3 regions of the Alteromonas sp. BL110 genome follow, and region 1 is predicted to be linked to each of the others. Evidence: predicted binding sites of a transcription regulator. Region 1 holds the regulator's gene; each other region holds the start of a gene.

Region 1 (5,316 bases):
CGCTATTTTCAGTGGTATCCGATGGCGCAGGCACTGGTTCGTCTATAACTAATTCTGGCTCTTCTGCAACGACCTCGGGCTCAGCCGCGCTTGCATTATCAAAAATGTTTTCATCTGGAGATTCTGGGCGGCTGAGTTTGTGTAACACATCGACGAGTTGTGCATCTGCAGGCTCTAAAGGCTCCTGAGCTTTCACTCGTTCAAACATTTCAACTACCACATCAGTGGCTTGCAAAATGATATCCATTAACTCAGGCGTTAGCGTTCGTTGGCCGTTGCGCATGACGTCAAAGACGTTTTCAGCACCATGACAAATCTCCACTAACTCAGTAAGAGAAAGGAAGCCCGCTCCCCCTTTTACTGTGTGATAGCCGCGAAAGATTGCGTTAAGCAAATCCGCGTCTTCAGGATTGTTCTCAAGATCAACGAGCTGTTCTTGTAATTGTTCAAGTATCTCTCCAGCTTCAACTAGAAAGTCCTGTAATATTTCCTCGTCAACATCAAACGACATGCACCCGCTCCCCTAAAAACCTAAGCTAGACAGAAGATCATCCACATCATCTTGACCTGAAACGACGTCATCTCGTTTTTCAGCATCAATAATTGGGCCTTCTGCCTCTACACCATCAACCTTATCGGCCTTAACGCTGGATGGTTTAGTTTGTTCTGCACCGTCACGTTCGCCAAACATAGTAAGCATGTTTACAAGGCTTTCTTCGACTTCTTTAACCAAGTCGATAACGCGACGAATCACCTGTCCAGTTAAGTCTTGATAACCTTGTGCCATCAAAACTTCAGTAAGTAACTGTGTAAGTTTAGCTGACTGATTCGAACCGTCTTCCAACAATTCGTCTAAGTCTGCACATAAAACCTTAAACTCACCCAACTCAATCTGGCGGTTCATCAGCTTTTTCCACTCTGGCATAACCTTTTCGATTCGCTCTGCGAGCAATTCAGCGATGGGCATGCTTGCCTCAACGGCATCCATAGTAGTATTAGCAGCTTTTTCGGTTTCTTCAATTACGTAGGTAAGGCGGGACTGAGCATCAGGGATATCATCTGTCGCCAAATTTTTGATGCGGTCGTCTATTTGAAAGTTGTTTAAAGCGTCGTGGAGTTGACGCGTTAGCTTTCCTACTTCAGCGAATAACTCAACGTTTTCTTTCATTGAGACAGCTTCAAGTAGTGCGTTAGCTGAAGCTTTGTCACCTTCTTCAAGAAAAGTGACAAGTTGCTTTGCTTCTTCTAACGATATTGGAACGTTTACATTCGTTGACATCCAGTAAACCTCATTTATCTGGTGAGCGTCTGGATCAACCTAAACGTTCGAATATTTTATCTAGTTTTTCTTTGAGCGTTGCGGCGGTGAAGGGTTTAACAACGTAGCCATTCACACCCGCTTGGGCAGCGGCTACAATCTGTTCCTTCTTCGCTTCGGCGGTCACCATAAGCACTGGCAGATGCTTAAGTTTGTCATCGGCTCTAATCGCGCGGAGCAGATCTATGCCCTGCATACCAGGCATGTTCCAATCAGTAACAACGAAGTCGAAATCGCCTTGTTGTAACATAGGTAATGCGGTGCTTCCGTCATCCGCTTCCTGGATATTGGCAAAACCCAAATCTTTAAGCAGGTTTTTGATGATTCGTCTCATGGTTGAAAAGTCATCGACCACGAGAATTTTCATGCTTTTGTCCAAAATAGCCTCCACTGAGGGGTTAATTGTTATTAATTTCTATTCTTCGTCAGCTTGCCACGATTTCATTCGTGATTTGAGTTTTAACATGGCTTGACTATGAATTTGACTGACTCTCGACTCACTTACGTCAAGAACCTCGCCTATTTCTCTTAAGTTTAGTTCTTCATCATAGTAAAGTGAAAGAACAATTGCTTCTCGCTCCGGTAATGTCGTTATTGCATGGGCCAGCGCTTTTTGAAATGCGCCCTGCATTAAATCTTCTAACGGTGCATCACTGCCTCGACTTTGCTCAGTAGTGATCACATCTTCCGACACACCTAAATCTTCAATGCCCACCAACTTTCCAGCATTTACTTCATTGAGCATCTGGTGATAATCCTGCAAGCTCACATTGAGCTTGTCAGCAATATCGGAATCTCGTGCGTCGCGCCCAGTTTCACTTTCCACCTGGGATATCGCTTCAGTTATCGCGCGACCATTTCGGTGAACAGAACGTGGCGTCCAATCACCTTTGCGTATTTCGTCCAGCATGGCACCGCGAATGCGGATACCTGCAAAGGTTTCAAAGCTGGCGCCTTTTGACCCATCAAAGTTTCTAGCGGCCTCTAGCAAACCAATCATGCCTGATTGAATAAGGTCATCAACAAGAACACTCGCAGGCAGGCGCGCCATCAAATGGTGCGCAATACGCTTAACCAGAGGCGCATGTCTTTCGACTAATTGCGATTTATCTGTTTGCTGTTGATAAGCGGCTGCCTTGCTGTTCAACGTTGACTTCCTACGGCTTTTTCTGCAACTAATTGTTCAATGAAAAATTCTAAGTGGCCACCGGGCTGAGCTGGAATAGGCCAAGTAAGCGCCCTGTTTGCTAACTTAGTTATCGCTACGGCTGCAGGAGAGCCAGGAAAAGCATCAACAATCGCAGTTTGCTTACGCACCGCTTTGCGAATATTCTCGTCAAATGGCACCGTTGCCACTAATTCTAGTGCAACATCGAGAAAACGCCCCGTCACTTTACTTAATTTGCTAAATAATTCCTGTCCTTCTCGCACATCGCGAACCATATTGGCCACAACTTTAAAGCGAAAAACACCGTGTTCACGGTTAAGGATTTTTATCAGCGCATAAGCATCAGTTAACGATGTTGGCTCATCGCAAACCACCACCATGATATCCTGGGATGCTTTAGAAAAGCTTAATACCATATCTGAGATGCCAGCCGCGGTGTCGACAATTAATACGTCTATTTGAGAACGCAGCTCGCTAAACGCTCTTATCAAGCCAGCGTGCTGTGTGGGTGAAAGTTCTGCCATTGACTGGGTACCAGACGTGGCAGGAGCAATCTTAATACCGTGAGGGCCGGTTACTAAAACCTCGTCCAACGTGCACTCACCAGAGAGTACGTGAGATAGGTTTTTCTCAACTCGTAGGCCTAACATCACATCTACGTTTGCAAGACCAAGGTCCGCGTCAAGAACCATTACACGCTTGCCCTGCTTCGCCATGGCGATAGCAGTGTTAAGTGTAATGTTTGTTTTACCTACGCCACCTTTACCACCAGTGACGGCGATTACTTTGATTAACCGTGATTGCTTCATTTTTCTTAAGCTACTCGCTTGATCGTCAATCATACTGCTTATGCTGTTTTAATTGCGTTGTTACCACTAGTATGATTCAAACCGTACTTTTTATAAAGCTTTGCAGCAGCGGAAACCAAAGATTTCGCTTCTGCAATCTTAATGTCTTCAGGCACTTTTTGACCATCGGTGACATAACTAACCGGTAGTTGGTATTCAACCGCTGCACTAAGTACCTCTCCTAAAGAGTAGCACTCATCTAACTTTGTGAAAATACAGCCACTTAGTTCAATATCGTCATACGCTTGAATGATTCTCTGCAAAGCCGGATATTGCGTATTGGCTTGCGCAACCAAATATTTTTTAACTTTTGGCATTTGGCCACTGTCGAACTGCTTAATTTGCTTAATTAATCGACTATCACGCTGACTAAAACCTGCTGTATCAATCAATATTAGTCGCTTATGACGAAGTTGAAACAATAAATCTGCAAGTTCTTCACTAGTTTGCGCTTTTCGCACAGTACAGCCAATAATTTTTCCGTATGTCGCGAGCTGCTCATAGGCTGCAATTCTATACGTATCAATGGTTATCATAGCCACCGATTCTGCACCGTATTTCTGCGCGTAGCGGGCGGCCAACTTTGCAACAGTGGTTGTTTTACCTGTACCAGTAGGCCCAACTAGCGCAACGGCACCTTGTGAACTAAGTATATCGTTTCCGGTCACATTTATGCGATTAGCCAATAGGTTAAGAAGATATACCCATGCGTCACGTTCGTTGTAATGAGCCGGTGTGTAGCTAATAAGCTGTGTTGCAAGTGCACTACTTAAACCCATATCGGTTAATCGCGTGACCAAGTATTGATGAACAGGTTTTTGACGCTTATTCTTCGCTTCCATCAAATCCGCAACTTGATACTGTAATACGTCGCGAAGTGAAGCTAACTCTTCTTTGATTTGAGCCAGTTCAGCAGACTGAGATACTGGTGTTTCACCCATACTTGACGCCTGGTGCTCAGGAAAAGTCTCTTGCTCGACAACATCTTGAGCTGGCGATTGTGTGCCAAGGTCGTCGATAAACGCTTCTGAAAAATCTAAGTGAGATGCAATTTCGTTGGCGTGCTTAGCGTTCGCTGACATAGGCTGTGTTGGTTGGGCAGAACTGCTGGCTTCTGCGTTTCCACCATGCTGCTTTTCCAGCAACGCTCTTAAGCTGTCAGGACCGTCGTCACCAATAATTTCACTTAAGCTAGGCACAGACTTTTGGCCAGGCGTTTTTGCCGCAGCTTGCGGTGCCGCCTTAGGCGTGAAAAGCTTAGCTTCAGGCTCTTTGTCGTAGGCTGCTACAAGCTCGATGCCGTCAGCGACTTTGCGATTCGACATGATCACCGCATCGCTGCCCAACTCAGCTTTAACTTGGCTTAGCGCCTCACGCATATCTTTGCCGAAGAAACGTCTAATTTTCATTGCAACCTCTCCAATCACCCAGTGTCAGATTATTGACCGACCGAACTGACTATTTTTATTTGTTTGTCATCAGGCACTTCTTGGTATGAAAGAACATGCAGCCCAACGACAGAATACTTTAAGAAGCGAGACAGAACGGGTCGTAGCATGCCTGAGGTAAGGAGTACCGCAGGTTCTCCTTCTAACTCTTGCTGCTGACTGGCCTGCTGCAATGATTTTTGCAGCTTGTCTGCCAGACCTGGTTCAATACCAGCACCATCTTCGCCACCTGCTTGAAGGGACTGGTGCAACATCTGTTCCAACTCTGGCGCCAAGGTTATGACAGGTATCTCTTTAGCCCCTTGGGTAATTTCTTGAACGATTAGACGCTTAAGTGCAATACGCACCGCAGACACCAGTACATCTGGGTCTTGGCTGCGTGTACCGTATTCACTAAGGGTTTGAACAATAGTGCGCATATCGCGAATAGGCACGCCTTCAAATAGCAAGGTTTGCAGCACTTTCACAACTGTACTAAGCGGCAAAATATCGGGCACTAAACCTTCAACCAATTTAGGGTGCTGTTTGGCCAGC
Region 2 (5,316 bases), 1.7 Mb from region 1:
TTCGACATCCTAAAGCCGTGGCCAATAGGTATTATTGACAAACGCTTACACGGCGGTACAGGCATTATGCTTGACGATCTTCTCGCTGGAGCTATGGCTTGTGGCTGTTTACATTTATTAATGGTGTTCTGGCCAGCAGCGTTGGCGTTGTTCTAGCTGAAAGGGAAGATTCAAGGCCGCTCTGATAGATTAGCTGCAGAGAAAAATTAGGCAATAAAAATTCAGGCAAAAGCAAAAAAGCATCACGAAAAAGCCCGCAGTTTGCGGGCTTTTTAATCTTTGCGTTTAAATGAAAAACATAATAGTTGCTTTTACAAATCTAGTTTTATACCAGTCCGCATAGATAATTAGCCAGCTGTAAAACTATTTGCCGCAGCAATAATACCTTCAGCATCTAAGCCGTGCTCTCTGTACATTTCCTGTTGTGTTCCTTGCAGGATGAAACTATCAGGTAGCCCCAACATTTTTACTGCCTTTAACACGCCGTTTTGCTGCAAGTGTTCTAGTACGGCACTACCAGCGCCGCCCATGATACAGCCATCTTCTAACGTAATAAGTGCGCTGTGTTCACTGGCTGCTTTTAAAACAGCATCGCCATCTAATGGTTTTATAAAGCGCATGTCGATAACCGTAGCATCGATAGCTTCTGCAGCTTTAAGTGCGTAGGGCAATAAACAGCCGAAGTTCAAAATAGCAACGCTTTCACCTCTATCTTTTGAAGTTTCTCGACAGGTACGCGATTTACCTATTTCAAGTTCCGTCATCGCCTCATCTGGTGTAATCCCCATGCCTGCACCACGAGGGTAGCGAACCGCAGCTGGCTTTTGTAGCTTATGGCCTGTGTAGAGCATTTGACGGCATTCATTTTCGTCTGAAGGTGCCATAACGACCATATTTGGAATGCAGCGAAGGAAAGCAATATCAAACGCGCCTTGGTGAGTAGGGCCATCGGCGCCCACAATACCCGCTCTGTCTATTGCAAATAATACCGGTAAGTCTTGAATTGCCACATCGTGAATAAGCTGATCATAAGCTCGCTGAAGGAACGACGAATAAATCGCAACAACCGCGTTCATACCGTCTTTGGCAAGACCGGCACCAAAGGTCACGGCATGCTGTTCGGCAATGGCAACATCGAAGTATTGTTCAGGAAAGCGTTGAGAAAACTCAACCATGCCAGAACCTTCACGCATTGCAGGTGTTACGGCCATTAGTTTTGGGTCTTGCGCGGCCATATCACATAGCCATTTTCCAAAAATAGCAGAGTAGGTAGGAGCAGAAGGCTTCGACTTTGGCAGCGCGTTATCCGCCGGATTAAATTTTGGCACCGCGTGAAATTTGATCGGATCTTCTTCAGCAACGGCGTAGCCCTTACCTTTTTTAGTGACAACATGTAAAAGCTGAGGCCCTTCAAAGTTACGCATATTGCGAAGGGTATCTACTACAGCATTCACATCGTGACCGTCGATAGGACCAATGTAATTAAAGCCCAACTCTTCAAAGATAGTACCGGGCACAACCATACCTTTAAGGTGCTCTTCTGCACGGCTAGCGAACTCTTTAATAGGTGGTACATTGCTTAGCAGCTTTTTGCCGCCATCCCGTATTGAGTTAAAGAAGTTACCTGTGAGCAAGCGGGCAAGGTGGCTGTTTAACGCCCCAACGTTTTCAGATATGGACATTTCGTTGTCGTTAAGTACAACCACCATGTCTTTTTTGATGTCACCTGCATGGTTAAGGGCTTCAAACGCCATACCTGCGGTCATTGCACCGTCGCCGATAACGGCCACCACTTTGCGGTCTTCACCTTCTTTTTCTGCCGCTACGGCCATACCCAGCGCGGCGCTAATCGATGTGGAAGAATGACCCACAGCAAAGGTGTCATAGTCGCTCTCTGGCGGCCAAGGAAAGGGATGTAGGCCATTCTTTTGACGAATGGTACTCATGCGCTCTGCACGGCCAGTAAGGATTTTATGAGGATAAGCCTGGTGCCCCACGTCCCACAATAAGCGGTCAAAAGGTGTGTTGTACACATAATGTAACGCGACCGTAAGCTCTACCGTGCCAAGGCCTGAAGCGAAGTGACCGCTCGTTTGGCTGACACTATTAAGTAAATACTCACGCAATTCATCGGCGAGCTCGCGTAATTTATCCTGGGGCAGCTGCCTCAATTTTTCAGGTGTTTGCGCAAGCGCAAGCGTTGGGTAATGTTGGAGATCTAAACTCATGTACTTATTATCTTTTTCAACATGGCGCGTGGCTAATGGTCGCGTTTTACCAAAAGCTCGCTAAACGCAATTAAACTGTCTGTATTGTAGGGTAAACGCGTCAATGCTTGAAGTGCATTATTGTGAAGCATTTCTAATTCTTGTTTAGCGCCAGCCATTCCAAGCTTGGCGGGAAACGTGTTTTTTCCTAATGCTTCGTCTGACCCTGCCGGTTTACCTAATTTCTCGCTGCTGCCTTCAACGTCTAGAATGTCGTCCTGTACTTGAAAGGCTAGCCCGATATCGGCCGCATAAGCCATTAAGTCAGTTTTGGTTTGTGGCAATAAGCCTTCACTGACAATAGCGACCATTTCAACACAGGCCTTTAACAAGGCCCCGGTTTTTAATCTATGGAGCTGTTTTAGTTCTTCTAACGAGATGGATTTACCTGTACTGGCCAAGTCAATTGCCTGTCCACCACACATTCCTACGTAACCTGCACTTTTAGCGAGTACAGACAACAGTTGTCCGCGCTTGGTTTCGGCAAATACGCTTAAAGGGGCATCAGCTAGTACAGTAAAAGCAAGAGATTGCAGGGCATCTCCCGCTAAAATAGCCGTAGCTTCATCAAAGGCGATATGACAAGTTGGCATTCCGCGACGCAGGTCATCGTCGTCCATGGCTGGCAAATCGTCATGAACCAACGAGTAGGCGTGTACGCACTCAATAGCCATGCTTATAGCCATCTGGTCTTTTTTAGGCACGTCTAGTGTGTTTCCTACAACCTGCACTAGTAGAGGGCGCATGCGCTTACCGCCCGCAAGCAATGCGTGACGCATGGCATCTTTAAGGCGCGGTGCGTAATCGGGTAAATCATCAATTAATGTAAGAAGAGATGCATCAGTTTGCTGTTTCACTTGCTGATGCAATGCAGAAAAATTCATAGGTCGCCTGTAATTTAAAAATGAACGTTTTACGGCTGTTCACTTTCAGGAAGAGTCTGAAGCGTTTCTTCGCCTTGTTCACTAAGCAATATTTTTACCTTTTGCTCGGCGTTTTCGAGTGATTGTTGGCCTTGACGAGATAATGCTATGCCTCGTTCAAATTTTTCCAGTGCTTTATTAAGAGGCAGATCACCGTTTTCCATTTCGTTAACGATAGCTTCTAGTTCTGTTAAAGCTTCTTCAAAAGACGCTGATGCTTTTTCTGTCGTCATAAAAACACTCAATATATTGGCCAAAATACGTGTACCGCGCACATTAACTGAGGGTCGCACAAGGGTCAAATGGTTTGTCCGTATATCGCCTATATCACAACAATATAGCTTTTTTTTCATGCAGTTGACCACGTTGAATAAAAAGATATTGTGCTATATTCGGTATAAGTGGCTACATTACTCTAATTAAGGGAGTGTATGCGTGTTCTGACAGGTAAGCGAACGCTTTACGCAATATTAGTGTTTAGAAAACCCGCGAACGACGTATTTTTAGCCTCACACTTAATAAAAAACAAATAAATATGATATTTTTCAATAATGTCGTTTTAGTATTTTTATCCGTTGCCGATAGAATATTTGTACATTAACAGCACTGACTGCGCATAAATGGGGAAGAGTGAGTGGATTTAGCAACCGTCATAGGTATGTTGGGCGCCATTGGTTTCATAGTTATGGCTATGATACTAGGCGGCAGCTTAGGCATGTTCATAGACGTCCAGTCGATATTAATTGTATTTGGTGGGACTTTGTTTGTTGTCTTGTCACAGTTTACGCTAGGTCAGTTTTTCGGTGCTGGTAAGATTGCTGGCAAAGCCTTCATGTTCAAAATTGAGTCGCCAGAAGAGCTTATTGAGAAGATTGTAGAGATGGCGGATGCTGCGCGAAAAGGCGGGTTTCTAGCTTTAGAAGAAGCAGAAATCTCTAATGAGTTTATGCAAAAAGGCGTAGATATGCTGGTTGACGGCCACGATATTGAGGTGGTCAGAGAGACACTTGCTAAAGATATTTCTATGACGTCTGAGCGACACGATTTTGGTGCGTCGTTTTTTAAAGGTATGGGCGATATAGCACCCGCCATGGGCATGATCGGTACCTTGATTGGTTTGGTTGCCATGCTATCAAACATGGATGACCCGAAAGCTATTGGCCCTGCAATGGCGGTAGCACTACTTACCACCCTTTATGGCGCTTTTTTCGCTAACGTCATCTGTTTGCCTATAGCATTCAAACTTTCAGTGCGAGCAGGGGAAGAAAAGCTCAATCAAAGCCTTGTTCTTGACGGTATTGTCGGTATCGCTGACGGTCAAAACCCTCGAGTTATTGAGGGTGTACTGAAAAACTACCTTGCTGCAAGTAAGCGTGGAAGCGCAGAGGAAGAGTAATGGCCGAAGAAGAATGCCCAAAATGCCCCCCCGAGGGGCTTCCAGCTTGGATGGGAACCTTCGCAGACTTAATGTCACTGCTTATGTGCTTCTTTGTACTTTTGCTTTCATTCTCCGAAATGGACGTACTCAAATTTAAGCAAATAGCGGGCTCAATGAAGTTTGCATTCGGTGTGCAAAACAAAATTGAAGTAAAAGACATTCCTAAAGGTACCAGTGTTATTGCCATGGAGTTTCGCCCGGGTAAACCTGACCCAACGCCAATTGAGTCTATCCAGCAGCAAACCAACGAAATGACTCAACAAATGCTAGAGTTTCAGGCGGGAAATGAGGACTCGGCCGGCGGCAGGCAAAAGCAGCGCGGCGAACAGCGGGGCGGTCAGTCTCAACAAACGGCTACTGAGTCATCTTCATCCGCTGAGCAAAGTACTGACCAGTCTCAAATGGCCGAATTAATGAAAAAAGTAGCCCAACAATTAGAAAAGCAAATTTTAGATGGGTCTGTAGAGATGGAGTCGCTAGGACAGCAACTTACCATTCGGATTAGAGAAAATGGCTCGTTTTCCGCCGGCTCTGCTTTCTTGCAGCCACAATTTCAGCCCGTATTAAGGAAAATTGGTGTGCTTTTAGCAGATGTGCCTGGTGAAATTGAAATTTCTGGTCACAGTGATGGACAACATATTGCAAACGAATTATATCGCTCAAACTGGGATTTATCGTCACAACGCGC
Region 3 (5,316 bases), 1.9 Mb from region 1:
GGTTACGGTTTTATCGAGGTTGTCACAGACGATCTTAGTAGTGTTATTGATAAAACTAACGACTCAATTTTCCAGGAACGAACGCTGAAAGTTCGACCTGCAAAAGACAAAGTTGAACACGCGTAATTCTTATTTCGTAGTTTTTAGTTATGTAAAATAGCCCGGTAAGCTTTCGCTTCCGGGCTTTTTATTGTGATTAGCATTAACTCTCGCTGGTTTCAGCAGATTGAGGAAGGCCCTCTAATAAGGTTTGGTTAAAAGAACGAAATCTATTTATCGCTGATATAAGGTCGGGAACCTGTACATCTTCCATTTCGTTAATAATGCCAGCTATTAACGTATTGTAGTCTTCACTACTTTCTAATGTACTTTCTGCATTAGCAAAGGTATCCATCATCTTCTCAAGATATTGAGAGATGGGACTAACCACATTTCCAAACTTTCCGTTTTCGCTTTTATCGTCGTTAAAGTGCTGAATATTTTCATATGTTTTTAGCACTTCTGTTTGAGTCGTTCTGTTTAGCTGTAGTGCGTAGCCAACCAATTCTTTGTCATCAAAGCCTAGACTGAGTGCTTCTTCGAATGCCTTGTCGATGTCTCCACTGTAGAAAGTGTCGGCAAGATCCTGCACTTGACCAACTAAGTCAGCTATCGAATCCAACTCTTCTTCATCAAGCTCTCCTTTTAATGAAAAGCTTATGCCACTTCTTTCATAATATTGATAAGACGTTTGTTGAGAATAGCTCGCTGAAAAGCCACTTCCACTTTGCTCACCGTTTCCGTCAGATTGGTCTTGAGGTGCCTGAGCCTGAAAATTAATTTGCTGCGAAGCCTGGAAAGAACGCAGGCTTTCAAAACTAAAGCTCACTTCATCACCATCTTTAGTACGGATTACTAAACTACCGCTTTTTTCGTCCGATGCAGCTAAAGCTTCTAAGGATGAAAGCTGAACAGCATTAGGCTGTTGGCGACCGAAGATATCGGTTTCCAGGTCGTCAATACCTGTATCAATAAGATCCCGGCTTTTCGTTATACCTTGCTCAATCTCGTCATTCATAAACCCAGCAAGATCTTTTTCAGCCATCGCGAAGCCGCGACTGACCCCTTCCCTTGCTTGACTAAATAACCCGTTCAGCTTTTCTTCGCTGGCACCTCCATCGGCTGCGCCGCGAATAACGCCGCCAACAAACTTGAGTACATTTCTGGCTACTTTTTCAAAATCGAATAAACCGCTCGACTTCTCTTCAAGGTTTTTCTCTTTCGTTTCTTGTGGCTTCTGGCCATCTATTTCCAACGCTTGGCTAAGATTACTACTTACCACGCGCAAGCCGATACTCGTCTGGCTACTTGAAACAGAAACTGAAGCCGCTTGTTGCTTTGAGAACTCAGCTGCTTGCTGTAATCCATCTTGCTGCAACTGCTTTTTCAACGCCTCGTTCGGGTGAACCGTTGCCTTTTGATCCGCTTTCTGATCAACCTTTTGGTCTCCCATAAAAGCTTTAATTTGACCCACGTTCATAATTTGATCCTCACTATCCTCACTCTTATTATCGGCAAAGAATCAGCATTGTTTAATTTTAATACAGCTTTTTTTCTAAAAGCTATTGAGGGCAATCACGCGTATTAACAATGAAGAAGTCGGTAGCGCTTGTTGCAGTTATTTTTTAAGGGACTACAATTCGCGACCTTAACAATGAATGGAGAATTTTATGACCACTACTGAACAACAACGCTATCAAGATCAGTTAGACGAAAAAGTAAGTCGTCTCTCTGCGTTGCTTTCTCCATTCAATGCTCCAGAGCTTTCTGTATTCCCTTCGCAACCAACACACTATCGTATGCGAGCAGAATTTAGAGTATGGCATGAAGGCGATGATTTATTTCACATCATGTTCAACCAAGAAACGAAAGAAAAATATCGTGTGGATAGCTTTCCCCCGGCATGCAAAGCAATAAACGATGCAATGAGATTATTGCTTGAAGAAGTAAAACCAAACGAAACCTTAAGAAAAAAGTTATTTCAAATTGATTACCTTTCCGCACTATCCGGCGAACTTGTCATTAGTCTTTTATACCATCGCCAATTAGATGAAGAATGGGAAGTGGCTGCAAGAGAGTTAAAAGCTACACTTGAGACTCACTTTCCTAAAGTAAACATTCTTGGCCGCGCTAGAAAACAAAAACTCATTATCGATAACGATTTTGTTATTGAGCGTTTACCTGTAAACGGGAAAGAATTCGTCTTCAAGCATATAGAAAACAGTTTTACTCAACCTAACGCTGAAGTGAACTGTAAAATGATTGAATGGGCATTAGATTGCGTAAAACCGCTCTCTGGAGACTTACTGGAAATGTATTGCGGTGCTGGTAATTTTTCACTTCCACTGGCGCTTCACTTCGACAACGTAGTGGGTACTGAAATCGCTAAGCCTTCTGTACAGGCAGCTCAGTTTAATATTGAGCAAAATGAGCTGAGCAATGTAAAAATTGTTAGGTTAGCCGCCGAAGAATTCACACAGGCTATGAAGGGCGAGCGTACATTTAGTCGCTTGGAAGGCATTGATTTGAGCACTTATAATTTCACCACTGTATTGGTCGATCCACCACGAGCAGGGTTAGATGAAGACTCGCTAAAAATGATTCAGGATTACGATAATATCGTATATATATCGTGTAACCCTGAGACTTTGGCGCAGAACCTTGATGTTTTAAGTGAAACTCACGATATCGCACAGTCTGCGCTTTTCGATCAGTTCCCTTTTACACATCACATTGAAGCGGGTGTTCTGCTTACACGCAAGGGATAGTTTGCGTGTAAGTCATCTTTATTACCTACTCTTTACCTTCCACGATGACATGACTGCTAATTGAGCCGTCAGTTCTTAGCTTTAGCAACGGAAGGTAGTCCTGATCAGACATAAAATCTAGCGCACTTTGCTTTGAAGGCCATTGGATGATAGCCCTAATAGCGGGTTCTTCTCTCTCGCCTTCTAAAGTCTGATGATTTGCACTGTTCGCTAAATATTTGCCGCCATGTCGCGACACTATTTCTGCCGCAAATTGTACATAGTGAGGGATCCACGCTTCATCGGTAGGTGTGACTTCTAAAACTGAATAATACATGTGACTCTCTTATATTGAAGTTTGCTGGCTGTATCCAGCGTTATCGTATTGAGAGCTTAACAGGCTATATTCCCTACAATAAGCAGGTTTATACTAGAATCTGTTTCGTAAAATATTTGATAATACTTCAGTGCTAACCTTTTTGGGTCGCACCTACTTGGACAAAGCGAAGTTGAGCTTTCACTCTTTCACCGATTTCACCTCTTAGTTTTTCATCTGCTTCTAATGCTTCAGCCCCGGCACTGAATACCAATCTCACCATAGCATCGGCTTGTAACTGGGCACAGGCGTATTCCACGCCTTGCTGCTCGATGATGTAGTCAGTAAGTTCATCTATAAAATGTTGAATTTCTCTAAATACAGCTAATCGGTAAGCAGACGACGTGCCGGTATGCTCTCGCAATAATAAGCGAAATACGTTTGTATTAGCCGCGATGAACTCCATGAAGGTTTCAACAGAAGTATGGATGACGCCGCCACCTGAAGCAATGCGTCGTCTAGCCTGACGCATAAGCTGACGAAGCGCTAAACCCGCTTCATCCACTAACGTTAAACCCAACTCGTCCATATCTTTGAAGTGTCGATAAAAAGAAGTAGGAGCAATGCCAGCTTCTCGGGCAACTTCGCGCAAGCTTATCGCCGATAAGCTGCGGTTTTCGTCTAGTAGTGAAAATGCAGCATGGATTATATTTTGGCGAGTTTTTAATTTCTGTTCTTGTCGGCTCACGTTCGTACCTTCTGTTCATTAACTTTTAATGGTCTGATGATTTTTAACTTTAGAGTCTACTCTCAACGTCATCTGAATAACCATTAACGCAATCGAACCTCGTACATCAAAGACTAGCACGCCTAGTTTATCGCAACATGTACTAATGGGGAAAGAGAAACAAAATCATCTCTTTTATAAACAAGGGTTAAGCATAAATTTTCACGTTTTACCTACGTTTTAGCCACCCTCGGCTATAATTAAACTTTACACATGTAAGCAGAACTTATCTGGGTTTTGCTTGCCTGAAGCCTCGTAAAAAGATAAATTAGCGAACAGTTGTAAGCCAAGTTGTATAAAATGAAAAAACCTCCTCTTATCCTAACGAATGTGCTGGTATTTATAATATCAGGCGCAATTGCATTTATAGGTGTGCCGCTTTGGGTGGCATATCAGGGTATCGATTGGGCAGAAATCGGTACCGCCATATTCCTATTCTATTTCACCGGTATGTCGATTACTGCTGGATATCATCGCTTATGGTCACATAAAACCTACGATGCCAACATTGTAGTTCGTGTCGTATTAGCGATTGGTGGGGCGATGGCCCTGCAAAATAGTATTTTGCACTGGTCGTCAGATCACCGCGTTCACCATCGCCATGTAGATGACAACGACAAAGACCCCTACTCTGCAAAGAAAGGCCTTTGGTTTGCGCACATCGGCTGGATGTTACGCGAGTATCAATCTAAGCGTTACGATGATTACAGCAACTGTAAAGATCTACAAAAAGATAGCGTCGTTATGTGGCAGCACAAATACTACTTGCCCATCGTACTCGCTGCTAACTTTGGTATTACTGGTCTGTTGGGTTATCTAAACGGGGACGTTCTGGGCATGATCTTGGTGGCCGGCGTTTTGCGCTTGGTGCTAGTTCACCACGTAACCTTCTTCATCAACTCACTCGCTCACTTCTGGGGTAGTCAGCCTTATACCGATAAGAATACGGCACGTGATAATGGCGTTTTAGCATTCTTTACTTTTGGTGAGGGTTATCACAACTATCACCATATTTTTGAGTACGACTACCGCAATGGCATTCGTTGGTACCAGTTTGATCCTACTAAATGGCTAATCAAAGGGCTGTCTTATGTAGGTTTAACGTCGAACCTTCGCAAGGTACCTGAAGAACGCATCGAAAAGGCTCTGGCGGCCATGCAGCTTCAAAGAGCAAGTGAAAAAGTATCGTTACTACCGAATGCGGAAGAAATGATGCACACTATTCAAGAAGAGTACGACCTGCTAATGCAGCGGATGAGTGAGTACTACGCAACGAAAAAGCGCGTTATGCGCGTTAAGAAGCGTACATTAAAACGCAGCATTGAAGGGTTAGAGCTTGCTTACAAATATAAAGAGATGAAGCACGCCTTTGCAGTGCAGAAAGAGAAATGGGTCCAGCTGCAAAGCCTGTCACTACAAATGGCGTA

What was found. The regulator FliA, encoded in region 1, starts transcription of late flagellar genes. The targets are predictions, from matches to a motif close to CTAAAGNTNNNNNNNNNNNNGCCGATA.
Region 2: pomA (flagellar motor protein PomA) is a predicted target of FliA. The motif match lies at 3,748-3,774, and genes of this name have one in related genera.
Region 3: D1814_RS11005 (DUF5610 domain-containing protein) is a predicted target of FliA. The motif match lies at 1,549-1,575, and genes of this name have one in related genera.

What each region holds. Positions count from the first base shown of each region.
Region 1 covers NZ_CP031967.1:606,934-612,249, forward strand. Annotated here, with positions in the region: gene D1814_RS02700 (chemotaxis protein CheA) at 1-511, opposite strand, end outside; gene D1814_RS02705 (protein phosphatase CheZ) at 524-1,279, opposite strand; gene cheY (chemotaxis response regulator CheY) at 1,314-1,697, opposite strand; gene D1814_RS02715 (RNA polymerase sigma factor FliA) at 1,734-2,465, opposite strand; gene D1814_RS02720 (MinD/ParA family protein) at 2,462-3,328, opposite strand; gene flhF (flagellar biosynthesis protein FlhF) at 3,334-4,743, opposite strand; gene flhA (flagellar biosynthesis protein FlhA) at 4,773-5,316, opposite strand, start outside.
Region 2 covers NZ_CP031967.1:3,336,373-3,341,688, forward strand. Annotated here, with positions in the region: gene D1814_RS14395 (phosphatidylglycerophosphatase A family protein) at 1-156, shown strand, start outside; gene dxs (1-deoxy-D-xylulose-5-phosphate synthase) at 348-2,228, opposite strand; gene D1814_RS14405 (farnesyl diphosphate synthase) at 2,261-3,151, opposite strand; gene D1814_RS14410 (exodeoxyribonuclease VII small subunit) at 3,181-3,423, opposite strand; gene pomA (flagellar motor protein PomA) at 3,825-4,586, shown strand; gene D1814_RS14420 (flagellar motor protein MotB) at 4,586-5,316, shown strand, end outside.
Region 3 covers NZ_CP031967.1:2,530,685-2,536,000, reverse strand. Annotated here, with positions in the region: gene D1814_RS11010 (RNA recognition motif domain-containing protein) at 1-126, shown strand, start outside; gene D1814_RS11005 (DUF5610 domain-containing protein) at 203-1,519, opposite strand; gene trmA (tRNA (uridine(54)-C5)-methyltransferase TrmA) at 1,710-2,807, shown strand; gene D1814_RS10995 (DUF1330 domain-containing protein) at 2,833-3,123, opposite strand; gene fabR (HTH-type transcriptional repressor FabR) at 3,257-3,850, opposite strand; gene D1814_RS10985 (acyl-CoA desaturase) at 4,190-5,316, shown strand, end outside.